4 regions of the Lysinibacillus sp. genome follow, and region 2 is predicted to be linked to each of the others. Evidence: predicted binding sites of a transcription regulator. Region 2 holds the regulator's gene; each other region holds the start of a gene.
What was found. Region 2 encodes LexA, which represses DNA repair genes until DNA is damaged. Its sites were predicted from a motif close to CGAACATATGTTCG; they were not measured.
Positions count from the first base shown of each region.

Region 1: the regulator LexA is predicted to act here: its motif matches at 5,943-5,956, upstream of ruvA (Holliday junction branch migration protein RuvA).
Region 3: the regulator LexA is predicted to act here: its motif matches at 1,815-1,828, upstream of parE (DNA topoisomerase IV subunit B).
Region 4: the regulator LexA is predicted to act here: its motif matches at 1,474-1,487, upstream of RT445_RS17520 (YolD-like family protein).

Region 1 covers NZ_DAMDAY010000058.1:161-8,409, reverse strand. Annotated here, with positions in the region: gene RT445_RS13140 (DUF421 domain-containing protein) at 1-415, opposite strand, end outside; gene RT445_RS13135 (polysaccharide deacetylase family protein) at 572-1,402, shown strand; gene yajC (preprotein translocase subunit YajC) at 1,516-1,782, opposite strand; gene tgt (tRNA guanosine(34) transglycosylase Tgt) at 1,995-3,140, opposite strand; gene queA (tRNA preQ1(34) S-adenosylmethionine ribosyltransferase-isomerase QueA) at 3,198-4,238, opposite strand; gene ruvB (Holliday junction branch migration DNA helicase RuvB) at 4,257-5,261, opposite strand; gene ruvA (Holliday junction branch migration protein RuvA) at 5,280-5,900, opposite strand; gene RT445_RS13105 (aminoglycoside phosphotransferase family protein) at 6,013-6,846, opposite strand; gene RT445_RS13100 (LysM peptidoglycan-binding domain-containing protein) at 6,881-7,972, opposite strand; partial or broken gene RT445_RS13095 (HTH domain-containing protein) at 8,114-8,249, shown strand, end outside.
Region 2 covers NZ_DAMDAY010000051.1:19,063-27,311, forward strand. Annotated here, with positions in the region: gene RT445_RS12260 (response regulator transcription factor) at 1-349, shown strand, start outside; gene RT445_RS12265 (hypothetical protein) at 541-897, shown strand; gene tkt (transketolase) at 922-2,916, opposite strand; gene RT445_RS12275 (DUF896 domain-containing protein) at 3,043-3,276, opposite strand; gene RT445_RS12280 (GNAT family N-acetyltransferase) at 3,462-3,992, shown strand; gene RT445_RS12285 (DJ-1/PfpI family protein) at 3,989-4,528, shown strand; gene RT445_RS12290 (helix-turn-helix transcriptional regulator) at 4,619-4,810, shown strand; gene def (peptide deformylase) at 4,803-5,375, shown strand; gene RT445_RS12300 (YneB family resolvase-like protein) at 5,416-6,081, opposite strand; gene yneA (cell division suppressor protein YneA) at 6,078-6,392, opposite strand; gene lexA (transcriptional repressor LexA) at 6,559-7,176, shown strand; gene RT445_RS12315 (gamma-glutamyl-gamma-aminobutyrate hydrolase family protein) at 7,286-8,008, opposite strand; partial or broken gene RT445_RS12320 (prepilin peptidase) at 8,041-8,249, opposite strand, start outside.
Region 3 covers NZ_DAMDAY010000036.1:14,799-23,047, forward strand. Annotated here, with positions in the region: gene parE (DNA topoisomerase IV subunit B) at 1-1,794, opposite strand, end outside; gene plsY (glycerol-3-phosphate 1-O-acyltransferase PlsY) at 2,343-2,945, shown strand; gene RT445_RS09935 (HesB/YadR/YfhF family protein) at 2,965-3,255, shown strand; gene RT445_RS09940 (spore germination protein) at 3,469-5,010, shown strand; gene RT445_RS09945 (Ger(x)C family spore germination protein) at 5,040-6,239, shown strand; gene RT445_RS09950 (hypothetical protein) at 6,244-6,477, shown strand; partial or broken gene RT445_RS09955 (GerAB/ArcD/ProY family transporter) at 6,507-7,656, shown strand; gene metA (homoserine O-acetyltransferase MetA) at 7,697-8,249, opposite strand, start outside.
Region 4 covers NZ_DAMDAY010000095.1:9,228-17,215, forward strand. Annotated here, with positions in the region: gene RT445_RS17505 (peptidoglycan recognition protein family protein) at 1-221, shown strand, start outside; gene RT445_RS17510 (hypothetical protein) at 290-679, opposite strand; gene RT445_RS17515 (hypothetical protein) at 813-1,283, opposite strand; gene RT445_RS17520 (YolD-like family protein) at 1,528-1,800, shown strand; gene RT445_RS17525 (YolD-like family protein) at 1,817-2,155, shown strand; gene RT445_RS17530 (YhjD family protein) at 2,148-2,498, shown strand; gene RT445_RS17535 (hypothetical protein) at 2,906-3,220, opposite strand; gene RT445_RS17540 (HIT family protein) at 3,358-3,849, opposite strand; gene RT445_RS17545 (hypothetical protein) at 4,337-4,729, opposite strand; gene RT445_RS17550 (ATP-dependent DNA ligase) at 5,079-5,360, shown strand; gene RT445_RS17555 (ATP-dependent DNA ligase) at 5,426-5,908, shown strand; gene RT445_RS17560 (acyl-CoA thioesterase) at 6,253-6,678, shown strand; gene RT445_RS17565 (DUF423 domain-containing protein) at 6,690-7,064, shown strand; partial or broken gene RT445_RS17570 (SPFH domain-containing protein) at 7,229-7,988, shown strand, end outside.

The DNA.
Region 1 (8,249 bases), on a different contig from region 2:
CTAAATACGCAAATGCAACATCTGTCACAGAGGCAATTCCATTTTCTCGTAATTGCTGACATAAATCATCTAAATTATAGCGGTGTTTTCGCATTTCACTCTCTAAAATAACACCGTCCTTTATTAATAAAGCTGGATCACCATCGACTAAGTCACGAATTCTCTTGAACTTTAACGATAAAAAGGCACTTAATATTTGAATAAAAAGCAAGATGATAATAGGTAGAATGGCATTAAAAAGAGGATTTTTATAATCATCTAGCGCAAAAGCAGCCACCTCTGCAATTAAAACAAAGACAACCAAATCAATGACTGATAATTCTCCTACTTCTCGTTTGCCCATTAATCGAAAAACAATGATGATAAACACATATAAAAAACAAGTTCTAAAAATAATATGGAAATACTCTTCCATAGAAACACCCCCATACTATCAAGGTGACCTTACTCATTGTTTTTTATACAGGTTTATAGTCCGATGTCACTGAAAAAAGTGATTTGCAACGAATAGTCCTTAAAAGAAGGTAAACAATATAAAGAGCCAAATACTTAAAACAAACAAGGTGAGAACATGACAAGGAAAATAATTGTTGTCGTTTTTGTTTATATAGTTCTGTTCACTTATCCTTTTCCCATCCATGGATACCAAGAACAGAAAATACCCGTTCTTATGTACCACCATTTAGCGGAGAATATAAACAACAATACAGTTATTTCACCCAATAATTTTGAAAATCAAATAAAAGCACTTAAAGCAGAGGGTTATCATGCTATTTCAGTGCAAGAATTGTACGATTACTTCAATAATCACATAAAACTACCTGAAAAGCCTATATTGATTACATTCGATGATGGCTATCTCAGCAATTACGAAAAAGCCTATCCTATTTTGAAAAAGTATGACATGCATGCAGAAATCTTTGTGATTGCAAGCCGGATTGTTCATACAAAGAATGACTACCCAAAGGAAATTGCCAAGATGAATTGGGATCAATTAAATGAAATGCAAGATTATATAACCATTCAAAGCCATACATGGGACTCTCATTATAAATTAACTTCAAAAAATGGAAGAGTATATGGGGCAATTTACGGTCCAAGCTATATAAATGGACAACTAGAAAGTCAGCAACAATTCGAAGAAAGAGTTCGTCATGATTTACTTTACTCAAGACAAATAATTAAAGAAAAATTAGGCTATGAGCCTATCGCTATTAGCTATCCGTACGGTAATCAATCTCCAGCTACCATTCAAATAGTAAAGGAGGCTGGTTTTAAAATGGGCTTTGTGATTCAAAATAAAAGTGTCAGAATGGGAGATGATTTATTTACGCTAAGTAGAATAACTGTAAATGGACATGATACAGGTCCTGAGTTAATTCATAAATTAACTACGCAATGAAATAATACGAAGAAAGCAGGAAGGTTCGGCGTCCCTTCTGCTTTCCAATTATAAGAAAAGGCTTACAACATAGCTATTGCCTATTGTAAGCCTTTTTCTTTAATTACTTATTGTCATTGATTTTCATTGACAACTCGTCCAATTGCCTGACGGTCAAATTTCACACGTACATTGTCAGCAATTTTTAATGTCACTGCAGTGTCCTCAATTGCATCGATGACACCATGTAGACCACCAATTGTAATGACTTTATCTCCACGTTGCAAACTATTTTGCATATTTTGAGTTTGCTGCTGTCTTTTTTTAGCTGGACGGATTAAGATAAACCACATTGCAACGAACATTAATAATATTGGTGCTAATCCTATTAATTGATCCATACTACATCTTGCCCCCTTTCTAAATCTCACTTTTTTAGTATAGACTATTCCACCTGCAAAAAGCGATGGACATGCCCAAAAATTTTCTCAATTACTAATATTTTTTCTATGATTGACAATATTTTGCTAGAAATATTCACTTTTTACAAAGTTTTGAATAACTTTTCCTAACTATAGCTCTTAGTTGACGTTATTACGCCAAAGCGAATTACTTAAAAGTTTTTCGCATTTGGGCCATTAAAGCCATATTTTTCAAAGAATTCCTCACGGAAATCACCAAGACGGTCTTGACGAATTGCCTCACGTACTTGTTCCATCAATTTTAATAGGAAATGTAAATTATGATAAGTTGTTAAACGAATTCCAAACGTTTCTTCTGTGCGAATAAGGTGGCGAATGTAGGCACGAGAATAATTTTTACATGTATAGCAATCACAGTTTGGATCTATTGGGCCAAAGTCACGTGCATATTTGGCATTTTTCACTACTAGACGTCCCTCAGAGGTCATTAGTGTACCATTACGTGCAATACGTGTTGGCAGTACACAGTCAAACATATCAATTCCACGAATAGCTCCATCAATTAAAGAGTCTGGTGAGCCAACCCCCATTAAATAACGTGGTTTATTTTCAGGCATCATTGGTGTTGTGAATTCTAAAACTCTGTTCATCACATCTTTCGGCTCACCAACAGATAAACCACCAATTGCGTAACCTGGGAAGTCTAATTCTACTAAGGCTTCTGCCGAACGGCGGCGTAAATCCTCGTACTCCCCGCCTTGAATGATACCAAATAAACCTTGGTCTTCTGGACGCTTATGTGCTTCTTTACAGCGTTTTGCCCAACGAGTTGTACGATCGACTGATTGCAACATGTATTCATGTGTTGCAGGATATGGTGGACATTCATCGAAAGCCATCATAATGTCAGAGCCTAAATCATTTTGAATTTCCATTGCTTTTTCTGGACTTAAAAATAATTTATCTCCATTTAGATGGTTACGGAAATGAACGCCTTCCTCTTCAATTTTACGGAATTGGCTTAGTGAGAACACTTGGAAACCACCTGAATCCGTTAGAATTGGACGATCCCAGTTCATAAATTTATGAAGTCCCCCTGCTTCCTTGACAATATCATTACCTGGTCGTAGCCATAAATGGTACGTATTGGACAAAATGATCCCTGCATTCATTTCTTTTAATTCTTCTGGGGACATTGTTTTAACTGTTGCTTGTGTCCCTACAGGCATAAATGCTGGTGTTTCAAAGGAGCCATGTGGTGTATGCACGATACCAAGACGAGCTCCTGTTTGTTTACAAGTATGAAGTAATTCATATCGAATTGCTGGTTGTGTCATAAAATAAAAAATCCTCTCTTATCTGAAGTAAAAACAGTACTTCGATTTAATCCCCGATTATTTTTTCGGACGTATAAACATCGCATCCCCAAAACTGAAGAAGCGATATTTTTCCTCTACAGCTTGTTGATAGGCGCTTAAAATGGTTTCGCGTGTGGCTAGTGTACTAACAAGCATGACAAGCGTTGATTTTGGTAAATGGAAATTGGTAATTAACCCATCTACCACCGTGAAGTTGTAGCCCGGATAAATGAAAATTGATGTCCAACCCTGTTCAGCCCGCACTTCGCCATCGTATTTAGAGCCAATCGTTTCTAATGTTCGTGTAGAGGTTGTCCCAACAGCTATTACCTTACCACCGTTACGCTTTACACGATTAATTGTGTCTGCTGCTTGTTCGGTAACACTATAAAATTCAGCATGCATTTCATGGTTTTCAATTGAATCTACACTCACTGGACGGAAAGTACCAAGTCCTACATGTAATGTGATAAAGACTACTTCTACACCTTTAGCTTTCACTTGCTCTAATAATTGCTCTGTCCAATGCAGTCCTGCTGTAGGCGCTGCAGCTGAGCCACGTTCTTTGGCATAAACTGTTTGGTAACGATCCTTGTCCCCTAGTTTTTCACGAATATATGGAGGCAACGGCATCTCACCAAGCTGTTCTAATATTTCATAAAAGATTCCATCGTAATGAAATTCAAATGTACGTCCGCCATGTTCAAGCTCACCCGTACAAGTCGCTGACAATAAACCATCTCCAAATGTGATAGTTGTCCCTACCTTTACACGCTTCGCTGGTTTTACAAGTGTTTCCCACTCATCTGTACCAGCTAATTGCTTCAATAGCAATACTTCTATATGTGCACCTGTTTCTTCTTTGACGCCCATTAAGCGAGCAGGTAAGACTCTTGTATCATTTAATACAAGACAGTCTCCTGCATGTAGCTCATCTAAAATATGAGCAAAATGGTGGTGCTCTACTTTATTGGAACCAGGTGTTACGACCATTAATCGACTTGCTGTACGATCGGCTAATGGTGTTTGGGCAATGAGCTCCTCTGGTAATTCAAAATCAAAATCTTCTACACGCATGAAAAAAACTTCCTTCTATTATGTTTGTTGGGGATATTCATATCCAAAATGTTCGTAAGCTAAATGTGTGGCTACTCTTCCACGTGGTGTACGCTGAATTAGGCCAATTTGCATCAAATAGGGCTCATATACATCCTCTATCGTAACCCTTTCCTCACCAATTGATGCAGCAAGTGTATCTAAGCCCACTGGACCTCCTCGGAAGCGCTCAATCATGTTCGTGACAAGTTTATGATCAATATGATCAAGACCCCTAGGATCGACTTGTAACAGTTCTAGCGCTTGCTGTGCAAGTCCCTCTGTTATCATACCATCTCCAAGCACTTGTGCATAATCTCGCACTCGTTTCAATAGACGATTGGCTATTCGGGGGGTTCCACGTGAACGCCTCGCCATTTCCATTGCCGCTACTTGCTCAATTTCCACTTCAAATAAATGAGCACTGCGCACTACAATTTCTGCAAGAGAACGATCATCGTAATATTCTAATCGTAGTAAAACTCCAAAACGGTCTCTTAGAGGGGCAGATAAGGCGCCAGCTCTTGTTGTAGCACCTACAAGGGTAAAGGGAGGTAAATCAAGTCGAACTGAACGTGCTTCTGGACCTTTCCCAACCACAATATCTAAACAGAAGTCCTCCATTGCTGGATATAACACTTCTTCAATGGCACGGGGGAGTCGATGAATTTCATCAATAAATAAAACGTCCCCAGGCTCTAGTGAACTTAAAATAGCTGCTAAATCTCCTGGACGCTCAATCGCTGGTCCACTTGTCATACGGACATTGACATTCATCTCATTCGCGATAACAGCTGCTAATGTCGTTTTCCCGAGTCCTGGAGGCCCATATAACAGCACATGATCTAAACTTTCTTGGCGAAGCTTTGCTGCTTCAATGAATATTTGTAAATTTTCCTTTACTTTATGCTGCCCGATATACTGTGCTAGTCTTTGTGGGCGTAAAGATAATTCAAATTGCTCATCATAGCTTCCTGCCTCACTTGCCATCATACGTTCAGACATGTACCTTCCCTCCTTTTCTTATTTTAATTTTAACAGTAGTTGCAGTGCTTGTTTCATAAAGGCATCTGTCGTCTCAAGCTTGTCATTATCCTCAAGCTGTGGTCGAATTTTTTCGAGCTCCTTTTCAGAATAACCAAGTGCCATTAAGGCAAGTATGGCTTCTTCTAGTTCATGTTTATAAGGATTGACACCAAATAACGGTAGCTCATCTTCTGTACTAGGTAACTCTATTGTATCTAATAGAGAGCCTAGCTTACCTTTTAAATCTAGTATCATTTGACGAGCTGTTTTCTTCCCTACTCCAGGGAACTTTACTAAAAACGCCTCGTCTTCCAGTTCAATCGCACTAATAACCTGTTGCGGGTTGCCTGTAGCTAGAATAGCTAGAGCCCCCTTTGGTCCTATACCAGATACTAAAATTAGCTTTCTAAACAGTTCTCGTTGATCTAGATTAGGGAAACCATATAAAACCTGTGCATCTTCTCGAACATGCAAATGAACGTATATCTGTTGTTCAAGAGCAGATGCTCGAAACGCAAACGGGTTAGGGGTATTAAGTTGCCAGCCAATACCCTGTTGTTCAAGTACAATATATTCTGGTGTAATACGAGTAATTTGTCCTTTTAAATAATCATACATCCATAATCCCTCACAATCATCGTCTTCGATTATAGCATATAGCGAACGAATGCTCGACAAAAAGTAGTATGAAAAGCGTTGCTCTCAGACAAAAATGACCGCCAAATGACGGTCATTTCTTGACAAATCTATCAATATCGTACCACAGTTTTGGCCAATAGGTGAGGGCTCGTTTTGTAAATGGCACTAAATAATCTAAAAATACTAGCTGTTGCTCTAATGGTAAATCCACTGCAAAAAGCCATTCACGTAATAATTCATTCGGATATTTCAAACGATGGAGCTTTCTTTTATCCAATCGCTTCAGCTCCGGTAATTCAGCAAAAACCTTTGCAAGGTCATAATCAACAGCTGGTAATACCCGATGCAACCATAAAATATATTCATCATCCGCTTCTCCAAGATGTGCTAAATCAAAATCAATTAAACGCAATTGTCCATCAGAGCACCATAAAAAATTATGATGGACAACATCCCCATGTAAGAGTGTGATGTCTTTTTCTGGTACATCCTCTAGCGCAATCAATTGTAGCGATTTATCGCTGTAGTGCAAAATTTGATCTATTTCTTCTTTTGTTAGAAATGCTCGAAACTCATTTCTTCTACTTTTAAAACGCATATGACGCATTTGCCACTTTAAAAGTTGTGAGTAGGTATGCAAGCCCGGCACTCGCTGCCAAGCAATTTTTTTATGTGTATCATGTAAAGCAATTAATAATTTAAGAGATTCCTTACGATCCTTTTTATGTGCAAAGTTAGCGCCATGACTTCCCTCTTGCCAGACTTGCACAATTAATTGCTCATCATCACTTTGGACTATTGGTAAAATGAGAGAAGGCTCCAATCTTCCTAACTGGCGATGAATAGCTCTCACCTTCTCCGCAATTTCCACTTGCTTTGCTCGTTTAACAAAATAATTATTCGATTGATACTTATATTTCCAAATATTTGGCTTTACCTCTTCAACTATATACGCTTTTTCACCATCGATAAGGCGTCATCCCGCCTGGGAAATAGTGCGGTGACATCCATGGTCCTGCTCCTGATGGGCACGGCGGTTGACATTGGCAAGGATCCATTTGCCAATTAGGCATCATCATTGGTTGGTTATGACAACCACAGTCTGGCATTGGCATTGGTTTTGTACCACAGCCACAAGATTGACCCATATTCATGTCAGGCATTGGCATTGGCATCGGCATTGGTTGGCTACCACAACCACAAGATTGGCCCATATTCATATCAGGCATCCCCATATTCATATTAGGCATCATATCAAATTGTGGTTTCATTTGCTCATTATGAGTAGGGAAAAACGGTGACGTAGATTCTAAAAAGTCTTCCATCCCCCCAACCTTATGATCTGGCATATCATAGGACATCGGTGGCTGTGGCATCGCATAATGCTCTACCTGTGGCTGCATCTGCATTGGCCACCACATTTGATGATGATAAATCGGCTGGTGACAACTTGAGCAATGTGGTACAACAGGCATTTGTGGCATGATATGCATTGGTGGCTGTGGTGCTGGTTGTGGCACGGGCATTGGCTTTGGTTTTGCTACTGGTGGCGGTGTAGGTGCTGGCGGCGGTGGTGGCTGTATTTGTACGGGTGGTGGAGTAACAGTTTGTTCTACTTGTGGCATTACCACTTGTTGGTGCCAATTCATTTCCACAGGCTGCGGTACCCACATCGGTTGTTGGGGCATCTGCATTGGCATTGGCATTGGTATTGGTATTGGAATCATTTGTGGTTCTGGCATTGGCATAGGAGCTGGTGGTGGTGGTACAATCGGCGGTGGCGGTGGCATCGGTCGTTGTACCTCCTTTTTAGGGCTTTCCTTTGTCGGTGTCTCCTTATGCACTTGTGTTTCCTTTTTCGGCATTTCTTTATGTGAATCTCTATGCGGCTCTTTGTTTATTTTTTCAGGCAATATAATCTCCATGCCTGGAACAATATAGTCTGGGTTGGCAAGATGGACATTGAGCCGCTTCAAATCTTCAAACGAAATGCCGTACTCTTTCGCAATCTTCCACAATGTGTCTCCCTTTTGAACAATATGAATACGCAATTTTTTCCTCCCTTCCTCTCTACGTATCATATGTTCAATGTTTCATTTGGATACAAAAATTTCAGCAAGTAAGAAATGCTTCATGGTACACTTAATCATAAGGAATGCGGATTCCTTTACTATGAGCAGAGGTGAACTCTTATGAAAAAAATGTTAGGCGAAGAACGCCGACTGCAACTATTAACACAATTAAAAAAAAGTAAAACTCCTATAACTGGGACAGACTTGGCTAAGTTTGCTAATGTTTCTAGACAAGTGATCGTCAATGATATGACTT
Region 2 (8,249 bases):
GGCTGGGGCAGTGAGTTATATTCTAAAAACATCAAATGCAAAACAAATTGCCGATGCTATCCGTAAAACAATAGGTGGCGAAACGGTATTAGAGCCAGAGGTAACATCCAAAATGATGCACCGTATGCGTCACGGTAATAATACGCCCCTTTACGAGCAACTTACTGACCGTGAAATGGAAGTATTATTGCTGATGGCACAGGGCAAAGCCAATCAGGAAATCGCCGACGAGCTATATATAGCCTTAAAAACGGTAAAGACGCATGTAAGCAATATTTTGGCTAAGCTAGAAGTGCAAGATCGCACACAAGCTGTTGTCTACGCCTTTCAAAATGGGCTCGCTAAATAGCCTCCTACATAAAAAGACTGCATGTTAGCATGCAGTTTTTTATACTTTTAGAGATACTTTGGTAGATCACTTACATGATGACGTGCACCAATTACATCATATACTACTCACTCTTCTTTTTACCCCACTCACAAATTGAACCTTTTTTTATTAGATACGTTAATATTTGTAAAAAGGGGGGCATTTCTTTTATGGATCATCGTTTTACCTATCATAACTTTGTCACAAACAATGTGTTTTCCTTACTTGATCCTATCTTTCTTGTGATTTTTCTGTTCTCTATTTTGCTACTCATTATGGTTTGCATCAAAAAAACACCCATTTGGTTATGTGCTATTTTTGCCAGCTTAACCGTCATCGTTTCTGGTCAGCTTCTTTGGTTTTCTGCCATTATCGTAGATGAATTAGGAATTGGTGGTAGTACAAAGGATTTTATCCTTTTCATGGGTATTATAGTCACTCAATTCTTGGCTTTATACATTACGGTACTAAAAAGCTATAAAAAAAGAAAAGAACCGCAACACTCATTAGAGAAAGAAGCTCACTGAGTGTTGCGGTATTCATTGTTTCTTTTATAATGCTTTTACTTTTGCTACGACATTTTCTACCGTGAAGCCGTATTTTTCCATTACTACTTCACCTGGTGCTGATGCGCCAAATTTATCGATAGCAAGCACATCACCTTCAAAGCCAGTATACTTATGCCAGCCGAATGATGCACCCATTTCAATCGCAAGACGTTTTGTCACAGCTTTTGGTAGAACAGATTCTTTGTAAGCTGCATCTTGTTTTTCAAAGCGATCCATAGATGGCATTGAAACAACAGCTACATCCATTCCTTCAGCTTTTAATGCTTTTTGTGCTTCAACAGCAAGTGAAACCTCTGAGCCTGTTGCGATTAAAATCGCATCTGCAACTTCTTTTGTAGCAGGAGACACTGTATAAGCACCTTTTGTCACACCTTCACGTACTGTTTCAATAGAAGCGTCAAGTACTGGTAAGTTTTGACGTGATAATACTAAAACTGTTGGTGTTCTTTCAGAAGCTACTGCAAGTTCCCAAGCGACTGCTGATTCGTTTGCATCTGCAGGACGAATAACAGATAGATTTGGCATTGCACGTAATGATGCAAGGTGTTCGATTGGTTCATGAGTTGGACCATCTTCCCCTACTGCAATTGAGTCATGTGTAAATACATATGTTACAGGAAGACCCATTAATGCAGATAGGCGCACTGCTGGACGAACGTAATCTGAGAACACGAAGAACGTACCACCAAATACATTTAAACCACCGTGAAGTGCCATACCGTTCATAGCAGCACCCATTGCAAATTCACGAACACCGAACCAGATGTTGCGACCTGCATAATCGTCTGCTGAGAAGTCACCAGCGCCCTTCATTGTTGTTTTATTAGAGCCGGCAAGGTCAGCTGAACCCCCAAAGAAAGATGGTGTTTTCTTTGCGATGGCATTGATCGCATCACCAGATGAAGAACGCGTTGCTACTGATTTACCTGCCTCATATACTGGTAATTCAGAAGCAAAATCCTCTGGTAATTCACCATTCATTGCTTTTTCAAATTGAGCTGCTAACTCTGGGAATTCTTCTTTATATGCTGCAAATTTAGCATTCCAAGCTTCCTCTGGTTGTGCTCCTTGCACTTCAGCAGCAGCAGTAAATGTATCATATACTTCTGCAGGAATCTTGAACGGTTCGTGAGCCCACTCATAGGCAGCTTTCGTTAAAACAACTTCATCTGTACCTAGTGGTGCACCGTGAGAATCTGCTTTACCAGATTTATTTGGAGAACCAAAACCAATAACCGTTTTTACTTCAATTAATGTTGGTTTGCCAGTTGATTTTTTCGCTTCTTCAATGGCAGCATTAATCGCATCAACATCTGTACCATCTGCTACTTTTAAGTAATTCCAACCATAAGATTCAAAACGTTTTTGCACGTTTTCTGAGAATGACTTTTCTAAGTCACCATCCAAAGAAATATCATTAGAATCGTAAAGCACGATTAATTTTTCAAGTTTTAAGTGGCCTGCTAATGAAATAGCTTCAGCAGCTACACCTTCCATTAAGTCACCATCACCACATAGTGCAAATGTGTAGTGGTCAACGATGTCATGACCTGGTTTATTGTAAGTAGCCGCTAAATGACGCTCAGCCATTGCCATACCAACAGTCATAGCAATCCCTTGACCAAGAGGACCAGTTGTTGCCTCTACACCTACTGTATGACCGTATTCAGGATGTCCTGGTGTTAATGAATCCCATTGGCGGAAATTTTGAATTTCTTCCATTGGTAAACCATAGCCTCCAAGATGAAGTAAGCTGTATAGAAGCATTGAACCATGACCAGCTGACAGTACAAAACGATCACGGTTATACCATTTTGGATTGGCTGGATTATGGCGTAATTGTTTTGTCCATAGCGTATAAGCCATTGGCGCTGCCCCCATCGGTAAACCTGGGTGACCAGAATTTGCTTTTTCAATAGCGTCGATTGACAAAGTTCGGATAGCATTAATTGCTAATAGATCCGCATGTTGAGTCATTATATTGTGACATCCTTTCTCGTCCTATATATTGTTCTTTTACAGTTTAGTCAACATTGCTGTAGAAAACAATGCTTTTGTTATACTATTTGGTTTTTCATACATACTTTATTGAATTGTGTCACATTAATTTAGAAATTTATTTTTTTTCGCTTGTCTAACCTTCTCTGGTGTGACATCATTACCTTCTACATCCACCACTTTTACATTTTCAATCGTATCGCGCATTGTTGCTCGGAACGTATCTAAGTACTCCTTACGAAGCGCTGTTCGCTCCTTTGCCTCTTCCTCTGTTAATTGTCCACTTTTTGCTTTGGCAGAAAGTTCATTAATTCGATTAATTTTTTCTTTTGATAACATTGTTACACACCTTTCAATACCTATCTTAAAGACTTCAGTATGCAAAGTATAGCATGGTTTCCCTTAAAATGCAGTTATACCAACCCTTAATAACACCTCTTTGCTATTATTCACATGACTTCCAGATGTTAGAGGTGTATAACTATAGTAAAAGGGAAAAATTGATAGATATTGGGGGAATGAACGTGAATATTACAACTCAACGATTACTTATCAGAAATTTTGAAGCAAAAGATTTTCCTGCTATTTATAGCTATTTGTCAGATAAAACGGTGATGCATTACATGCCTGAAGGCGTTTTCGATGAAGAACAGGTACGAAAATTTATAATAGAAAACAGTGATGTACAAGCCAAACATTTTGCCATTGTTTTAAGAGAGCAACAATTGGTGATCGGTCATATTGTTTTTCACCGATACTTTGGTGAACATACCTATGAAATCGGATGGGTTTTAAATCCTCTTTATCAGAACCATGGGTTTGCTTCTGAAGCGGCGCGTGCTGTTTTAGATTATGGCTTCACCGAAATGAAGCTTCATAGAATAATTGCAACATGTCAGCCCGAAAATATCGCTTCATATAGGGTCATGGAAAAGATAGGTATGCGACGTGAAGGTTTTTTTAAAAAATGTATACCGCATGGTGAAGATTGGTGGGATGAATTTTATTACGCCATTTTGCAGGAAGAGTGGACGAACAAAGGAGAGTGTGAATGAAGAAAACGGCTGTATTATTATACCCTCAATTTAGTGAATATGAATTAAGCGTGGCCTTGTCTATATTAATGCAAGGTGGCAAACCTATCATCACCCTAGGTTTAGACAATGAACCAATACGCGGGGAATCGGGTTTATGCTGTGTAGTGGATTCTCTAATAAGCGAGGCGAACTTAGCTGATATTGATAGTCTTGTATTGCCAGGATGCATGGACATATCTTGCCTACAACAAGAACAGGAAATATTCGATTTTATACGTGCAATCCACGATAAAGAAGGCATTATCGCAAGTATCTCTAGCTCCCCCTATTTATTAGCAAAGGCTGGAATTTTAGCAAACAAACAATACACGGTTGGTTTGCCTTTAGATGGAATAAGACAGTTAGGGATTTTTGATCTACGACATTATTCTGACGAACTCTTTGTGCAAGACGGCCATATCATTACAGCACGTGGTAGAGCCTTTATTCAATTCGGTATTAATTTAGGGAAAGCGCTAAATCTAAATTTTAATGCCAACTGGTATGAAAAATAAAACACTCCACATGTCTAATCCCTTGGACATTTCTTGTAGATTTTCGCTATAATAATGTCTAATACTTCGGACAAAAATGGAGGGGTAAATCTGAAGAATATTATCAAAGTTTTGAGAAAAAGATTAGGAATAACACAAGCTGCTCTTGCTAAGGAATGCGGGGTTGTCAGACAAACAATCAATTGTATTGAAAATGATAAGTACGATCCGACGCTTGAATTAGCTTTTAAAATTGCTAAAGTCCTCAATAGTCGTATTGATGAGGTGTTTATCTATGAATAGATTTCATCCTAATTATATGATTACTATGAAAGATTTCGTAAAAGAGGACTCCGTATTATTACGAAAACAAACACAAGAAGTGACAATCCCTGTGACAAAAGAAGACCAATATACATTATTATCAATGCTGCAATATTTAAAAAATAGCCAAGATCCAAATCTAGCAAAAAAATATAAGCTTCGACCTGGAAGTGGACTATCAGCTAACCAAATTGGCGTAGATAAACGAATGTTTGCTATATTTTTTGATGACTATGAAATGATGTTGATCAACCCTAAAATAATCAGTCATTCAGTAAATATGATTTATTTACCAGAGGGAGAAGGGTGTTTATCTGTTAATCGACCAGTCCATGGTTTTGTGCCAAGATATGAACGTATTAAGGTTAAAGGTTATAACATTAATGGACAAGAAATCATCGTGCAGTTACAGGGCTATGGTGCAATTGTTGTCCAACATGAAATCGACCATCTAAACGGCATTATGTTTTATGACCGAATTAATAAAGAACACCCTTTTAAACTACCTACTAACGTAAGCATAGAAAGCTTATCTTCCTATTAATAGCGAAGTACAGAAGATAAAAAAAGATTAGCAGGCTATATCATTTTCCTGCTAATCTTTCTTGATGTTCTTGAAATCTGCGATGGACAGTCGCTTTACTAACTTCAAAACCTAACCCTCTAAGCGTTATAGAAATTTCTTCAAAGGTAAATCCACGTTTACGCAGCTTGACAATTTCATCTACAGGTAGTTCCTTACGCTCCTGACCATGCGGGTTACCTCGATTCGATAAATTGTTTTCAGGACGGTAGCCATTCTCTACAGCACGGCGCATACCTCTACGTATTTTAGCATTATGTATTCTACGCTGGTATTCCTCTACTATCGCTAAAATCTCAAGCAGCATCGTGTCCATTTCGTTTAGTTGCACCGGTCCTGCATCACGCATAGAGAAAACATCTGTTGCTGATTTTTGTAACAAATGCAACACAGCCATCCTTGCATTTCCACGTCCTAAACGTGTTTCATCTTGTACAAAAAGCGCGTTAATCCCCTTTTCTTTAATGAAATCAAGCATTTCAAGTAAGCCCTCACGTTCTACATCGTAGCCGCTGTGCTTATCCTTAAAAACGCCCTTCACCTCATAACCTTGCTCTTTTGCATAGCGCAGTAACTCTTCTTGTTGTCGCTCTAAAGACGAGCTTTGTGTTTCCTTTTCAGTACTTACACGGCAATAGACAACAGCCGACAGTTGATTATTGATCATTGTTCGTTTCTCGCAATTTCAATGGTATTGATGGGATCGGCCTGATTACTCACTACAGGAATGACTAGAGATTTTCCTGCCACAATTTTAATATCCGCTAGCTCATTTTCTGTTTTCACAAGCTTAATCCAATCTTCAGTACTCATTTTACCACGGTATTGCTCTGCTAACGACCATAAGCTATCCCCGTGTTCGATTTGAATTTCAGCGTAACTAACGTGTCCTGGATCAGTAATGTAAAGATATCCTGCAAATAGTAGACAAACTCCCATCAAGATTGAAATATGTGTGTTTTTCTTTAACCATGTCATGTTCAAAACCCCTTTTGTAGAATGTTTGTTCGGAATGTATGTTCTCATAATAAAGCGAACAAACGTTTTTGTCAAACACTTTTCGAACCTATGTTTGCATACGTGTTCGCATTCTGTTATACTATCAAATAAGAAGAATGATATTAGAAAAAAGAGGTGAGCACTCATGAAAAAAGTTTCAAAAAGACAAGAGGATATTTTAGCTTTTATTAAAGAAGAGGTACGAGCTAAGGGCTATCCACCATCAGTACGAGAAATCGGGGAAGCAGTTGGACTTGCTTCAAGTTCCACTGTTCATGGTCATCTAGCTCGATTAGAACAAAAAGGCTTTATTCGTCGAGATCCAACAAAGCCACGTGCGATTGAAATTCTAGAGCCTGAAGAATCCATTCAAAAGCAACAAGTAATTCATGTTCCACTTGTTGGTAAGGTTACAGCCGGTTCTCCTATTACAGCTATTGAAAACATTGAAGAGTATTTCCCGCTACCAGATACGTATGGCACAAGTGAAGATCAATTGTTCATGCTTGAAATTATGGGGGAATCAATGATTGAAGCAGGAATTTTAGATGGGGACTTAGTCATTGTGAAGCAAAAGGCAACAGCCAATAACGGTGATATTGTTGTAGCTATGACAGCTGAGGATGAAGCCACTGTAAAACGTTTTTTCAAAGAAAAAAACCATTTCCGTTTACAGCCTGAAAATTCATCCATGGAGCCAATTATTGTCGATCAAGTTTCTATTTTAGGACAAGTTGTTGGTCTCTACCGTCGTGTGCATTAATTACGAAAATAGGTATCGAGGATTATATGTTCCTTATGAGCATGTATCCTCTTTTTTACGCAAAAAAAGAATCCACATACTAGCATTGGATTCTTTACTCTATGCCCTTCTAAGCTTCTTTTTTGAACTTTAAGCTAGCCTCTACAAATGCTGAAAATAATTTTATAGCGTTCTCTTCTCCTGCTATGGCCATTTCCTCAGGATGCCACTGAACTGCCAAGCAAAATGGTAAATCTTCATGAACTACCGCTTCGATAATACCATCGCTTGATTTCGCTGCTACTTTTAATTTCTCTGCTAGAACATTCACAGCCTGATGATGAAATGAATTTACAGCAACTTTCTCTTGTTCTAAAATAGTTGCTAATAAATTATCTGCAATAATCTGTACATAATGAGTAGCTACAGCTCGACCTGATTGCTGTGCATGTTTAAGCAACTTCGTACTAAAATGGTCACTATCAATGTCCTGATATAAAGTACCACCTAATGCGACATTTAAAATTTGGATTCCACGACAAATACCGAAAATAGGCATTTTTCGTATAAAAGCAGCTTCAATTAAAGCTAGTTCAACTGTATCCCTCGCTGGATGAATTTTCCCTAGCTTTGGTGATGGCTCTGCTCCGAATAGAAATGGATGCACATCATAGCCACCCGATAACAATAAACCATCTGTAAGAGCTAAAATTTGAGCCGCATCCTCCTCAACACCTAAAGGAATAATAAGCGGAATTCCTCCCGCCTCAATAATACTTTGACTGTAAGCAGCATTTAAATGAACGGATAAATCATCCTCCACAAAGGCTGTAATGCCAATAACCGGTTTCACTTGCTTCCCTCCATATTCTTGAAGATTGACAATTACCAAAAACCTAAATACCAATTGATTAATGAATCACCATAAAAATAAACAATGATCGCTGCTAAGGCGATAGACGGACCAAAGGGGAAGGGTGTTTTTCTTCCTTGCTTACGCTTGAACAAAATGATAACCCCCACAATCATACCGATAACTGCCGCCAGAAATAGTGTTAACAGTGTATTGATTGTGCCAAGAACGAGTCCAATTA
Region 3 (8,249 bases), on a different contig from region 2:
TGTCTCAGGGTTCATCGTTGTATCCCAAAGCTGGTCTGCATTCATCTCTCCAAGACCTTTATAACGCTGTAATATGTAACCCTTTCCAACTTTTTTGATGGCCTTTTGTAGATCGCTTTCTGTCCAAGCATATTCAATGACTTCTTTTTTTCCAGTACCCTTAGAAACTTTATAAAGTGGTGGTAGCGCGATATATACTTTTCCTGCTTCAATAAGTGGGCGCATATATCGATAGAAGAACGTTAATAGCAATACTTGAATATGAGCTCCGTCCGTATCAGCATCGGTCATGATTACTACTTTATTATAAGCGGAATCTTCTACAGCAAAGTCTGTACCAACACCTGCGCCAATCGCATGGATAATCGTTGAGATTTCTTCATTTTTCATAATATCCTGTAGCTTGGCTTTTTCCGTGTTAATGACTTTCCCGCGCAGTGGCAGAATCGCTTGGAATGTACGGTCGCGCCCTTGTTTCGCAGAGCCCCCAGCAGAATCACCTTCGACTAAGTATAATTCATTTTTTGCGGCATTCCGAGACTGTGCAGGCGTTAGTTTACCAGACAGAATGGTACTACCTTTTTTGTTTTTCTTGCCGTTTCGTGCATCTTCACGCGCTTTACGAGCAGCTTCACGTACTTGCTGCGCACGAATGGCTTTACGCACAAGAGAAGCTGATAACTCCGCATTTTCCTCTAGTACATACAAAATTTGCTCAGACACTACACTATCTACTGCAGAACGAGCCTCACTTGTCCCAAGCTTGCCCTTTGTTTGTCCTTCAAATTGCAATAAATGCTCTGGAATACGAACAGAGACGATGGCCGCTAAGCCTTCACGAATATCAGTCCCCTCAAGGTTTTTATCCTTATCCTTTAACAAGCCAATTTTTCGTGCATATTCATTAAATACACGCGTTAATGCTGCTTTCGCACCTGTTTCATGTGTTCCACCGTCACGTGTACGAACATTATTAACAAAGGATAAAATCGTTTCCGAATAACCATCATTATATTGGAAGGCGAACTCTACCTCGATTTCATCCTGGATACCTTCTACATACTTCACCGGATGAAGGACGTCTTTTTCCTCATTCAAATACGCAACGAAAGCTTCAATGCCATTCTCATAAAAGAACACATCACTTTTGCCTTCCTCGCGCTCATCAATTAATTCAATTTTTAACCCTTTTAGTAAAAAGGCTGACTCACGTAAACGCTCTGCTAACGTATCATAATTGAATTTTGTGACAGAGAAAATACTGTCATCCGGTAGGAAATGAACAAGAGTACCTGTTTGCTTTGTTTGTCCTATTTCTTCTAGCGTTGTAACAGGATGTCCACCGTTCTCAAAACGCTGACGATATTTTTTACCGTCACGATGAATGGTAACCTCTAAAAACGTTGAGAGTGCATTGACTACAGAAGAACCTACACCATGTAAGCCACCACTTGTTTTATAGCCCCCTTGTCCAAATTTACCGCCTGCATGCAGCACAGTAAAAATAATTTCAGGGGTTGGTTTGCCCATTTTATGCATACCTGTTGGCATACCACGGCCAAAGTCTCGCACGCTGATACTCTGATCCTGATGAATCTTGACAATAATATGAGATCCAAAGCCAGCCAGTGCTTCATCTACCGCATTATCTACGATTTCATACACAAGGTGATGAAGTCCACGGCCATCCGTCGAACCGATATACATGCCGGGTCGTTTGCGTACCGCTTCTAATCCTTCTAATACTTGTATAGCGTCATCATTATAGACGCTAGGTGACTGTTTATTCGTCAAAAAAATTCCCCTCCAAAAAACAAACACATGTTCTATTTATGTTCTCATCCTAATAATAATAGCATTTCCTGTCAATAGCTAGCGACAGGTCCAATAAAATTTTAAAAATTGCTCACAGTTTTGATTCTTTTTATAGTAAACATCTTCAACAGTTGCTTAAATTTGGAATTTAAGCAAGACAGACTGCTACTACTATCCATTATCGTTTGACGCATAGTAGCCTATTTAGTTTCACTTCCATTTGTTTGGCTTCCCATCTCGAGCGATGAAAGTGCTACGATGTATCTCGCGATTAACTGGATAAAGTTAGACTTCTATTCTACCAAAGGAATGAACGATTGACAAAATTGCCTTTATGCCTATATTTTTAAAAAGGCTTTTTTCCACAACTGATCCTCTCATGTCTAAAAGACTACCCTATGGTAATTGAATTCAAGACCCATAATGAAATCTCCTTCATAACATTGTAGATTAGCAAGAAAAAGTGTAAAATACTTGTTACAAACTATTAGTACCAAGTATTGACTATGAATGAAAGGAGTCCAGCTATGATCAATGGACTTATTATTTTATGTGCTTATCTAATTGGCTCTATACCTTCTGGATTATGGATAGGCAAAATTTTTTATAACACAGATATTCGTGAACACGGGAGCGGTAATCTAGGTGCAACCAATACCTTCCGCACGTTAGGAAAAAAAGCGGGTATCGTGGTGACCGTGATGGATGTTTTAAAAGGAACTGCCGCAGTGTTACTCGTGACACTTCCTATTTTCTCTGACAGTATGCTCCATCCTTTACTACTCGGCCTAGTTGCCGTAATCGGCCATATGTTTCCGATTTTCGCCAACTTCCGTGGTGGGAAGGCAGTGGCAACCTCTGCGGGTGTTTTATTAGGCTATTCATGGCCACTGTTTGTCCTATTATTTATTGCCTTTATTGTGACATTAAAAATTACTAAAATCGTTAGTTTAACATCTATGATAGCCGCTTTAGTAGCACTTATTTATGCAATCGTTTATTATTTTGTTACAGGTGACTTTGCATTAGGCATTTTGGTAGCCTTTTTATTCACTTTTATTATTTATCGTCACCGTGCCAATATTTCACGGATTAAAAACGGCACCGAGCCAAAGGTAAAATGGCTGTAGGAAGAGAGGAGCATTCGAAATGAACATTGCATTAACAGATGAAGCCCTACAATGGTTCAAGCAGGAAATGGAAGTAGAATCAGGTGATACCATTCGCTTTTATGCACGCTATGGTGGTTCTAGTCCTTTTCACGAAGGCTTTTCACTTGGCATGACTCGTGAAGAACCGATCGCTATAGGTGTTCAAACAGAAATTGATGGTGTAACCTATTACATTGAAGAGAAAGACCTCTGGTTCTTTAACGATCACAATCTACATGTTGACGTTGATGCAAGTAAAGATGAATTACAATATGATTATCGTACATAAAGCAGTGTTTCCTTTCAGCATATGAAAGGAAACATTGTTTTTTATTTCGCTTCATGGTCCAAGGTTGTTACGTTGAAGTAATCTTTAGCGGTACCCGAAGCTGAGAAGACATCCAGTAGAAATCCATGGCAGATTTTCATGCCTTCTTCGTTTATCTGGTAAAAAATTTGTCCACTCTAATGGTAATGAACGTCCATTTGAGGAGGAAAACACATGTCCACGTCTAACAATATTGATACCTCCCCATCCCATACTATGAACGATTTGTTATACACGTCCCTTGCTAAAAATTTAAAAATCATTCAGAACTCACTCGGTCATAGCAATGACATCATTATACGAAAAATTACTATTGGTGAAACTGAACCTCATCACCTAGCCATTATATCGATTGATGGTTTATCAGATAAAACAACCATTTCCGATTCTGTTATTGATAAACTGATGGCTAACATTGAGGAAGAACAAGATATTGAAATTACAACCATTAATGAATATGTCCGAAATTCCTATTTAACAGTTGGTGATGTAAAAAATATTGAGCACTTTAAAACGCTCTACCAAGCTATTCTCAATGGTGAAACGGTTATATTATTAGATGGCTTTGCTGAAGGGATAGTGACCAGCACAAGAAGTGCGAAAGATCGAGCAGTAACAGAACCATCGACGGAATCGGTTATACGAGGACCTAGGGAATCCTTTACGGAAACACTTCGTACCAATACAGCCCTAATCCGTCGTAAAATAAAAAGTCCAAACCTCTGGATTAAATCACGTATTATCGGTGATGTCACACAAACAGATGTAGCAGTCATGTATATTAATGGCATCGCGAACGACAAAATTGTCGCAGAGGTATTAGCTCGTTTAGACCGCATCAATATTGATGGCATATTGGAAAGTGGTTATATTGAGGATTTCATTCAGGATTCTAAAAATACCATGTTTCCAACTATCTACAACTCCGAACGTCCCGATGTCATTGCTGGTGAATTATTAGATGGGAAAGTAGCGATTTTAGTAGATGGAACACCCTTTGTCTTAGTGGTGCCAGCGTTATTTACATCTTTTTTACAGTCAGCAGAAGATTATTATCAGCATTGGATGATAAGCTCCCTGATCCGCATATTGCGCTTTTTTGGTATTAGTCTAGCATTAGTAGCACCATCACTGTATGTAGCCATTACAACCTTTCACCAAGAAATGCTGCCAACACCAATGTTAATCAGTATTGCATCGCAAAGGGAGGGCGTCCCCTTCCCAGCTGTAGTAGAGGCACTCATAATGGAGATTGCCTTTGAGGTTTTGAGGGAAGCTGGACTTCGTATGCCAAGAACAATCGGTCCTGCTGTGTCGATTGTAGGTACCTTAGTTATTGGTCAAGCAGCGGTTGAAGCAGGCATTGTTTCTGCTGTAATGGTCATCATTGTCGCCTTAACAGCCATTTGTAGTTTCCTCTTCCCTGCTTATGGCCTATCGAATACTATTCGTGTGCTACGGTTTCCATTAATGATTTGTGCTGCGATGTTTGGTTTATTTGGTGTAATGTTTGGCATTATGTTGATTATTCTACATTTATGTAGTATTCGATCATTTGGTGTACCTTATTTAAGCCCTTTTGCACCGTTAGTCCTGAAGGATCAAAAAGATGCCTTTCTATTATTCCCACGTAGAAAGTTACTAACACGACCTCGTTTAGTTAACCAGAAAAACATTGTCAGAGGCCATCAATATAAAGATGTAAAAAAGAGGTAATCACTACTGAATAAATGAGGAAATTAAATATGGCGAAAATAAAAGTGATCGGCTTACTTTGCATCCTCACTTTATTATTAAGTGGTTGCTGGAGTAAGCGTGAATTAAATGAATTAGCCATTGTCGTTGCACTTGGAATAGATAAAATAGACGATGCATATGAGGTCACTGTGCAGATTGTCGATCCTAGTGAAGTGTCGATGAAACAAGCCTCCACACAACGCTCCCCTGTTATTAGCTATCATGCGAGGGGTGAGACTATCTTTGAGGCTATTCGCAAAATGACAACACTTGCAGCACGGAAACCCTATTTTGCTCATCTGCAAGTAGTCGTCTTAGGAGAAGAGCTCGCAAAAGAAGGAATCAGTGAATCACTTGATTTAATTTCGAGGGATCATGAATTTCGAAAAGATTTCGATGTCATTATGTCTTATGAGGCTGCAGCAAAGGATGTGTTAAATGTACTAACACCCATCGAAAAGGTGCCTGCTAATAAAATGTTAAATTCACTTGAGGTTTCTGAAAAGGCTTGGGGCTCCACAATCGCTATTAATATAGATGAATTAGTTAACACATTAAGTAGTAAGGATAAAGGAGCATTAATTTCTGCGATTGAAATTCACGGCGATAAAAAATTAGGCGTCGATCAAGCCAATGTTCAGCGCGTCAAAACACCCGTTTTATTACAATACGCAGGTCTAGCTGTCTTTAAAAAGGATAAATTCATCGGATTACTGACAGAGGAAGAAAGTAAAAGTGTTAGTTTTCTCAGTGACAAAATTAAAAGTACCATTGAAATCATCGCTTGTCCGAAGAAAGGTACTTTATCTACAGAAATCACACATTCCAAAACAAAAGTAAAAGGCTCCTTTCAACATGGAGAGCCAGCAATCGATGTTCAAATTGAAGTGGAGCAGAACGTGGGAGAAGTAGAATGTGATATCGACCTTTCAAAACCTAAATCTATTGATTATGTGAATCAAAAAACAGCTCAAGGTATCAAAGGGCGAATCGAAGAAGCATTAGAGAAAATACAACAAAAATATGAAGTTGATGTTCTAGGATTTGGTGATACACTCCATCGGGCAGATGCAAAACAGTGGAAACAAATCAAAAATGATTGGCCAACTATCTTTCCAGAATTGCCGATTCATGTTCATGTGAAGGTGAAAACGCAAGGCTTAGGTACAATGCAAAACTCATTACTAAACAAACCAAAGGAGGAGTAACGAAGTGGTTCTAGCCGTTGCGATCTTGATCATCTCGGTCATCGTAGGCATTATTTTTATTCCAAAACTAAAAAAACAACAGGATACAAAGGGCATTGTTGTGTTCTCCATTTTGTTACTTATTGGTACGGCTTTAAATATGGCAATTGCCCTTAAAATCCATATTCCGAGCCCATTAGATTTAATAACATTTATATTTACACCGATTAGAGATTATATTTTGTCATTAAGCAAATAGAGAGAATGACTAAAAAAGGAAGGGATTCGATGGAAAAGGAAATCATTAGCTCAAGACAGTTTACAATTATTACCCTCCTTTATTCAATCGGTACAGCTATTTTAATTATTCCCGCTAGCATCACAAGTGCCGCTAAGCAAGATTCGTGGATTGCTGCCAGCATTGGGGTCATCCTCAGTTTACTGGTTATTAAATTATTTATGACGCTAGCCAACCAAACACCTTCTCTTAATTTTATTGAGGCAAACGAAAAAATACTCGGACCCTTTTTGGGGAAATTCACAGCCATTTGTTTCCTGATTCTAACCTTTCTTTCCGCTGGAGAATTACTCTATTTTATCGGGATATTCATGAAAACAGAAGTGATGCCGGAAACACCGACCATGGCGATTGCCTTGCTGTTTATTATTATCATTATGTATGCTGCCTATTTAGGCATTGAAACTTTTGCGCGGTCTGCAGAAATCCTCTTTCCGTTATTTGTCTTTATTTTTATTTTTTTTTGTTGTCTGTATTACCCCTCAGATTACGTTTGAAAATATTCAACCTGTACTCGAGGCAACAAAATCATCAATGTTTTATAGTATTATTCGTTTTATGAGTATTTTTTCCTTTCCATTAATTGTGTTATTAATGCTTTACCCTGCTGCGGTTAATGTACAGCAATCCGCGCAGAAAGGGTTTTATATTGGGACCATCTTAGGTGGATTTGTTTTAGTGACATTGATTGTGCTATCAATTCTTGTACTAGGTCCTGAAAATACGGCTTCTAGAACCTTTCCAAGCTATGCCTTAGCACAAAGAATATCGATAGGGAATTTTTTGCAGCGGATTGAGATTATAATGGCCTTTATGTGGATCTCATCCATTTATATTCGAACTTTTATGTATTTCTATACGACCGTTGTCGGCCTTGCCCAGATTTTAAAAATCAAGGATCATCGGCCTCTCATTATACCGATGGGGCTAATTGTTATTGGGCTTTCTCAAATAGTTCACCCAAACATTGTCCATTCGAACAAATATAATAATGAAATTTGGCCAATCTTTTCTTTTTTCATCACCATTCTATTACCGATCCTTTTACTAATTGTGGCGATTATTCGCAATCGCAAAGCGAAAGCTGAAACGAGCGAAATGCCCAAAGCAGAAACAAGCAATGACAATCAAAAAGTCTAATTTCTTTTAAATTAGCAAGAAATTAGACTTTTTATTTGAATCAAATATGATACTCAATTTCGTCAACAAAATCCCATTCATATGGTGTTTCTTGGTATACATAATAGTTCAACCAGTTCGAGAATAATAAATGGGTGTGGGCACGCCATGTATTAATAGGCTCTTTAGTTGGATCATCGTTTGGAAAGTAGTTTACGGGAACGGCGATATCAAGGCCCTTAGCCACATCACGACTGTATTCATCGGCTAGTGTTGTGGCATCATATTCCAGGTGACCTGTAATCATAATGTTTTTATTATCTTTTGATTGTACGATAAATACCCCTGCATCCTCCGAATAAGATAATAAGCGTAAATCTGGATGATTGCGTACATCGTCAATTGACACAGACGTATGGCGAGAATGAGGAGCGGTAAATAAATCACTAAAGCCCCGCACTAAATCTACCGTTAAATCGGTAATGACATGGGAATAGACACCAGAACATTTAGCTGAAAGCTCTACCTTTCCAATTCCATAGTGGTGATACAAAGCAGCCTGTGCTCCCCAACAAATATGTAATACGGATGTCACATTCTCTTTGGACCAATCC
Region 4 (7,988 bases), on a different contig from region 2:
AAGCAATGAAGCCGATGGAAATAGGAAAACCAACAGAAAAGGATGATGACACAATGAAATTCACTAGTACAACCGCAAAAGCTGCAGTACGGGATTACATTCAACAAACAGTCGATAAAAAGGTGATTGATAAATTATGGCTTGAGAAATTCGAAAATGGCACAATGACAAATGGCGATTTTGAAGGACTAAAAATCATCATTGCACAGCGTAGTAATTAAAATGTAATGACCAAGATAGCTTAAATGCCGTCTTGGTCTATATTTATTTTTATTCTTCTTCATTATTTTCAATTATCTGATCCGCCTGTAAAAGATAAGGAATCTGGATCCCTGATATACATTGCAATAAAAACACCATCTTTTTTATATTTAACTGCATGGTATGCAATTCCATCTATTTCTCCATCTCCTTCCTTTTCAATTTTCCACCCATTCTTCCTTATAATAAGTTTATAATCGATTGGTATTTTTCTACCAGAAACACTATCCCATGTTATTATATATGAACTTAATGTACCGACTTTGCTTTTAGATATTATCTCCACATCTTTTGGTACTGGAAAACCATATAAGAATTCTTCTTTTTCATATCTTGAGTCTATAATATTGGTATATATATAAAATGTTCCTACAGCTACTACTAAAGCAAGTGCAATGACTATTGCTATTTTTTTCACTTAAATCCCTCCTCAAATTTTATTATTACAACTATTTTCCTTTTTTAAGAGTCTTATTAAATGTATGTATACATAAATTACAATAAGGCCCAGGTGCTCAATTAATTTTGAGCCTGGGCTTTTTTTGTTTTACTTATTGAGCTTTTTTATCAAAGAATAAATTTAAATCTGTTTTGTCAGTATCTTCAGCTAAAGCTGCGTGTATATATTGGTTTAATTCCTTTATTTTTGCTTTTTCAAAAAATGGCACACTTATGTAATATGGTGTTCCTGATTTCTCTATGTTTAATATCGTTTGAATGCCACTACCAGCAATTCCGACACCAATAATTAGCCAAATTAAACCACCGAAAAAACTTTCGCCTATAGATGAAAGTCCAAGTAAAGCTAGAAATAATCCAATAATTATTGCTTTAAGATTATATTTTGAAGATAACATTGATCCAGAAATATTCTTCAGAGGTATACTTTGTTCATCTTTACCTGCTGGAATAAATCCTAGAATTGTGTTTGATAAATTGGTTTTTACAAATCTGTTATCAACTTCTACGGCTCCTTTCACCCAAAAAAATAATAGACTGGTTGAAAAACTTATTTTCTTCATGTGATAATTTCCCCTTTTATATATTATTTGTGTGGCTAAATATGACTATACCAAATTACCCAAAACATGTCAGTAAAAATTTTTATGAAAAATAGACCAATGTGATTAGTTATTTTATTAACTAAGTAAACCCAGGACTCATTTTATTTTGGTTTAATATTCATTCCACAAATTGATACTTGTCAAAATACAAACATATGTTCTATGGTGTATACAAACGAATGTTCTGTAAGGAGAGGTTAAAATGGCAAAAACAAAAACACCTACAAAGAAAAAGGAACCTAAGCACCCAGATCGTGATGAATTCGACTTAGAGGAAATCGCAAATGCGTTAACTGAAGCTATGGAAGAAAAACAAACCAAAGTCTTTAGTATCTATAAACATGATGAAACTCTAGAAGGTACAGTCACAAAAATGGATGTAAACACAAAACTAATCCATATTAAAGATAAGTACTACAACATTCATAAAGTACATTTCTTAGATATTTTAAGTATTTTTGATACTGAATATTAGTGGAGAGTGATTTGTGATGCTACATGATCGTGGGAATATGAAATGGACATCAATGATGCTACCAGAGCATTTGGTGGAGATTAAGAAGTGGAAAAAGGAACAGTATTTTGATAAAAAGCGTGAGTTGACTGAATGGGAGCTTGAAGAGATTGAGCAAACTATCCAGCGTGCTTTTAAGATGCGAAAACTAATCAAATTAACACTGTGGGACCATAACAAGCTACATGATGAAATAGGAAAAATAACAGGAACAGATTTGTGTAGGAAAGAACTACTTTTAGATGCTGATTTATCAATAAAGCGTATTAATTTTGATCAGATACAAAAAGCATCATTGGTAGATACAGATGATTAAGCCTGATGAACGTAGAAATGTACATGAATTTATCCTATTGGATATGGCAGTAAAGTCTTTACAGAATGACTACGATACACTAGGGAATCTGAAAATGGCTAAGGTCTATATTCAAATAGTTGATGACCTATTAAAAGTTATAAGGCCTGATTATTACAACAAAAAGCGCATGTTAGCGAAACAAAAAATAGAGGTAGTCAAGTGGATTCACATTGACCAATATTTTAGCGATGTTGTGGTGAAAAATCCTGGAGAAGATGTAGTACTTCGATACGCAAAACAAGCTCTAAAAACCCAAGTTGAAAATCTAATTTTTAACTATTTTAAAGGAGATAAGTCATAATACAAAACAAAACTTTCAATAAAGCTTAACCCCGTCTAAGTGAGGACGGGGTTTACACAAAAATAACAACAAATTCTTTTAACATTTAAGTTATATTCAACAATCGCGCCCGATTGTGGAAGAAATACTCTACAAAATAGTTTTTTTATCCTCATTGTCCTATTTTAAAACTGTCTCGGCTGGGGTAAATGCTTCCCATTGATTATATTTCGTTGTTATTGATGAAATAAACCAATACTCTTTAAATGGTTCTAAATTCTTCTCCACGAGTATAATCTTCTCCCCACCACCAAAGTCTCCATATGATGCCCATAAATCGTATTTAACGATGTACTGTATTTTTGATTCGCTGAGCTTTTCTACTTTAGTAAAACGAAAGTTACTAACCGAAGGGTTTGACTGACCTGTTATCCAGTGAGTTTGCTCGAATTTACTCTTGATTGCTTTCGAAGCGCAGGGGACAACATCGCATATTGAACAGCACCACTTCGATTATTTACACCTGATATCCACAATTCAACAGCTTCTTTTGGTTCGGTTACCATCAAACCAGTCATAAAAGACATTAACTGGCTTTCTAAAGGAGTGAGTTGTTTGCCTTCAGTATTCTTTTCCTCAAAGGAAGGAGGAGTATTGTTCGATTTTGCATTTACTGTTCCATAATACAAACCATAAATTAATATACTAAATAGAACCAAATGAAAAGGTTTACTTTTATTCACTTCCATCACCTTAAATTATATTTAGGTTTAGTATATCCAGTTCAATTACAACATTACCCATTCAAGTAAATGGCCCTTTTCATGGAAAAGCACAATTCTTGCTGCAGAATTGCGCCCGATTTCGGTATAAAAAAATTTCACCTATTGTTGATATTGCAATAGTTTTCACTTATCCATGAACGCAACTTATCTGCATAGAAAGGGCGTTCATCTGGTTCAGTGTAATAACCTTTGGTTAGGTATAGGTTATCGTTTTCATACCTTGGATAGACATGGAGATGATAATGCCACACATCTTGATTTCCAGCAGGTTCATTATGTTGTCGAGTAGAAACTCCATCACAACCATATGTATTTTTCATGGCAAACGCTGTCAATTGAGCAGCACGATGAATTTCAGCAGCTACTTCTGCTGGAAGCTCATATATATTCTCGAAGTGTTCGTTAGGAACAACGATAACATGCCCCATGTTATTAGGCCACCACTTGCTTGCGATAAACGCTGTTACATATTTATTCTGATAAATAATGTCTCTTTGTTTAGTTCCCTTATTTGGTTTTTCTTTACCTGATACTACCCGACAAAATGGGCATTCGTACGCTTCTGGTTTATGTGAATATAATTCCATATCTCGTTAGCACTCTCCTTAGTTTTGAAAACTCTGTTCCTTTTACTATCCTTTAAAACTTATAATAATCATCTCAAATATCCATTATTTCTACAATTAGTTATTCAGCAATATAGCTCTTAAACTGAATAAGACACATTTCTTATAAAAGAAGGTACTGCACCCGATTGTGGAAGATCATTTCATCTAAAATCCCAGTAATTGAAGTTGAGGATTGAGAACAATTTTACAACGTCTCTATATACAGGTTTTTATTCAGAACACACAACGTTTTCTACAAAAAGTTTTACTGGGGCTATCTTTATAAACCTTTGCATAAAAAGCTATATAAATGCTTATAGAAAAAGCCAAGAAACGTTAATTTCACAACATTCGCGGCCTTTTAATGTGTTTCCAAATCTTACGTTTGGGAACGTTTATTAAATTTATTTTGTATGCATAATAAATCCTTGTTTTACTATTGATTATGATAGCTGCTGCATTATTATTAAGAGTTTGAACTTAATGTAATAATTTCAGACTCAGCACCTTCAATTATAAGGTTTATTTTAGAAGAAGAAGGTGTTTTAGTTTCTTGTTCAACGGCATCTCCACTAAAATAATTCCCCTTATCATCTAACCTTATGTTACCTATGCCCCAACCTAAAAAATCGGGACTTTCTACAAAGAAATTATTTTCTTGGAGTTCATCTAGTTTTTCTCCCTTATACTGAACCCTTATACTTTGCCTCTCATTTCCCCAAAAATCATATGAAGTAATTAATTCTCCACTCCATTTATCTCCCTCTCCTTTAAAGACGGTACCACTTTTATCATTATTACAAGATGCTAACAATAACGAGAAACTCATAAATAAAGTCCCAATTAATATCTTTTTCAAATCAAAAACCACCTTTACTAATTTACCCAATATATATAAGTTCTACCAATAATAAATAAATCCTTCTACAACTATTCTGCGACGTTAGTTGAATAAAAAAGGCCCCAAAGCGTGTTTGGTAATCTTTCATAAAAGAATGTTATTCAATAATATGGCCCGTTTGTTGAATAAACACCATTTAAATTAAAAAGTCAAGGAAGAGTAGTAATATAGAGGCCATCGTGAAAATTTTAGATAAAGATAATTATCTCCCAGTGAACCAATCTAAATGATTACCACCAGTACCTTGATTTACATGTATTTTTGTCTTGTTTACCGTGAGATAATGGTATATGAGAGGGAATAGGTAATGTTATTTACTCCAATTAAACCAATGTTACTTCATATGGGTAATAATGATGAAATTAATGACAATCCGGAATGGATTTACGATATAAAATGGGATGGTTGGCGCATCCTTTTGCATAAAGAAGGAGATAGGCTTGAAGCTTTTACTCGACATGGTAACAATGTGACAGCTAAGTTTCCTGAACTTCAAATTCAGTCACATAAAGCAATCATTGATTGTGAGGGAGTAGTGTTAAGAAATGGTGTATCTGTGTTTGATGACTTCGCTTTCGGGGTCGACTAACAAACACAAACAAGATCGAACAGGCTACTTTATCGCATTCGGGAACTTTCATTACTTTTGATGTACTGGCAACTGATAAGACTCTTACAAATAAACTGTTAGTGGAACGCAAAGAAATCCTTTCATCAATGATTGAACCATCAAATAGTTTACTTGTCACACCATCAATTGTGGGCAACGGTAGCAGTATCTTTCAATTAACAAAGGATAGAGGTATGGAAGGTATCGTTGGAAAGCGAAGTAATTCCACATACAAAACAAATCACCGTTCACATGAATGGTTAAAATATAAACATTTCAAAATTGCGGATGTTGTGATTTTTGGGTACAAAGAGAATCCTTTTACGATGTTGGTGGGCAAACGATTAAATAACGGTAAGTATAAGCCACTCGCAAATGTAGAATTTGGATTCAAGCCAGAGGAAAAAACTGCATTCAGAGAAATAGCTAAACAAATCGTTACCAAAGTAGAACAAGATATGATGTGGTTGGAACCTAGACTGTGCTGCAAAGTACAGTATTTAGAGAAAATACATCAGGTTCTTTAAGATTGTATCGTTTAAAGGTTTCGATTTCGATAAAGTTCCAGAAGCTATAAACTAAAACCAGGTGCTCGAATGAGTACCTGGTGTTTTTTAGGGTTGTTTTGTAACTGCTCGTGCACGTTTATTTAATTATTCATAAAGTGGTACCCCACGGTACCCCAGATAGTACCCCACTTAAAAGTGTTTATATGAGTTTATATGGATTTAAAATTCATATTAGAAAAATTAATATTTATTTTAAATATCAAGAATAGCATCCCTCTATTTTTCTACGTTCCAATTTCCTTAGAGCAAAAACCCCACCAAATCAACACTTTTACGCTATAATGTAGGACGAGGTGAAGAAAATGTTTGTGAGTGAGAAACAGATTGAAATACGGTATGCAGAGACCGACCAAATGGGTGTGGTGTACCATGCAAACTACATCATTTGGATGGAGATTGGACGCACACAGCTTGTAAGTGATGCGGGCTTTGAGTATGCCGCTTTAGAAAAAGATGGCTATGTATCACCAGTAATGGATTTATCTATTTCGTATAAGGCAGCGATGCATTATGGACAGGTGGCAACTGTGCGCACTTGGGTGGAAAAGCATGACCGTTTACGTACAACCTATGGCTATGAAATTTTACATGAGGATGGCACGGTAGCAGCCACTGCTCAATCCGTACATATTCTAGCGCATAAGGATACATTGCGTCCGGTATCATTAAGTAAAATTGATCCTGCTTGGGATGCCAAATATAAAGAAATTGCTGTTGAGGCAAAATAGGAGAGCAACGAATGGAAATGTTTTTAGCGTTAGGCGCGATTTTAGCGTGTCTAGGTGTTGTTTTAGGTGCTTTTGGTGCACATGCACTGAAGGATAAATTTGCATCACCTCATTATGCTGCCATTTGGGAAACGGCTGTGCAATATCATATGTACCATGCTTTAGGGATTATTGGGCTAGGGATTCTATCTAATGAGTCTCTTTTAGGAAGTACTAGCCTGCTTTCTTGGGCTGGATATCTTATGTTTACAGGGATTATTTTCTTCTCTGGTAGCTTATATGTGCTAGCAGTGACAGGTGTGAAAAAACTTGGTGCGATTACACCTATTGGTGGGATGTTATTTATCGTAGCTTGGGTGCTTGTTGCGGTAGCAGCATTGGCTTAAAAGACGTAATGAAACGGGATAGTTCTTTATGATTCATATCATAGGAGCTTCTCGTTTTTTTACTCTTTCATACGATAAATGAAACAATTTGTCCGATAATGCGTATTACATAGTGTTTGTAGATGATAAAATAAGTTAAATATCAAGTTGAAGGTGGGAATTATATGGGTTTATTAAAAGCTGGGGTTGGCGCATTAACAGGTGTTTTAGAGGATCAATGGCGTGAATATTTTTATTGTGAGGCATTATCCGCAGATATCCTTGTAACAAAAGGAATGAAGCGTAATTCGAAACGTGGATCAAATAAAGGGAATGACAATATTATAAGCAATGGTTCGATTATTGCTATCAATGAAGGGCAGTGTATGATGATTGTAGAGCAGGGGAAAGTTGTAGAATTTTCTTCAGAAGCAGGGGAATATGTCTATGACACATCAACAGAACCTTCGATTATGTATGGCACAGACTTATCACAGGGAATAATGGAAACGTTCAAGCAGATAGGTAAGCGTTTCACATTTGGAGGAGAGCCTGCGAAAGATCAGCGAGTTTATTATTTTAATAAGAAAGAAATTGTTGGAAATAAATATGGAACCCCTGCACCGATTCCCTTCCGTGTGATTGATCGCAATATTGGCTTAGATATTGACATCGCAATTCGCTGTCATGGGGAATATTCGTATAAAATTATTGATCCATTATTATTCTATACAAATGTTTGTGGTAATGTGGAACGTGAATTTACACGAGATACGATTGATAGCCAGTTAAAATCAGAATTAATGACGGCATTACAGCCAGCCTTTGCGCAAATCTCTGCAAGTGGTGTTCGTTATAGTGAAATACCGGCTCATACTGTTGCGTTAGCAGAGGCACTCAATAAAGTGTTATCTGAAAAATGGCTTGCCACACGTGGCTTAGCTG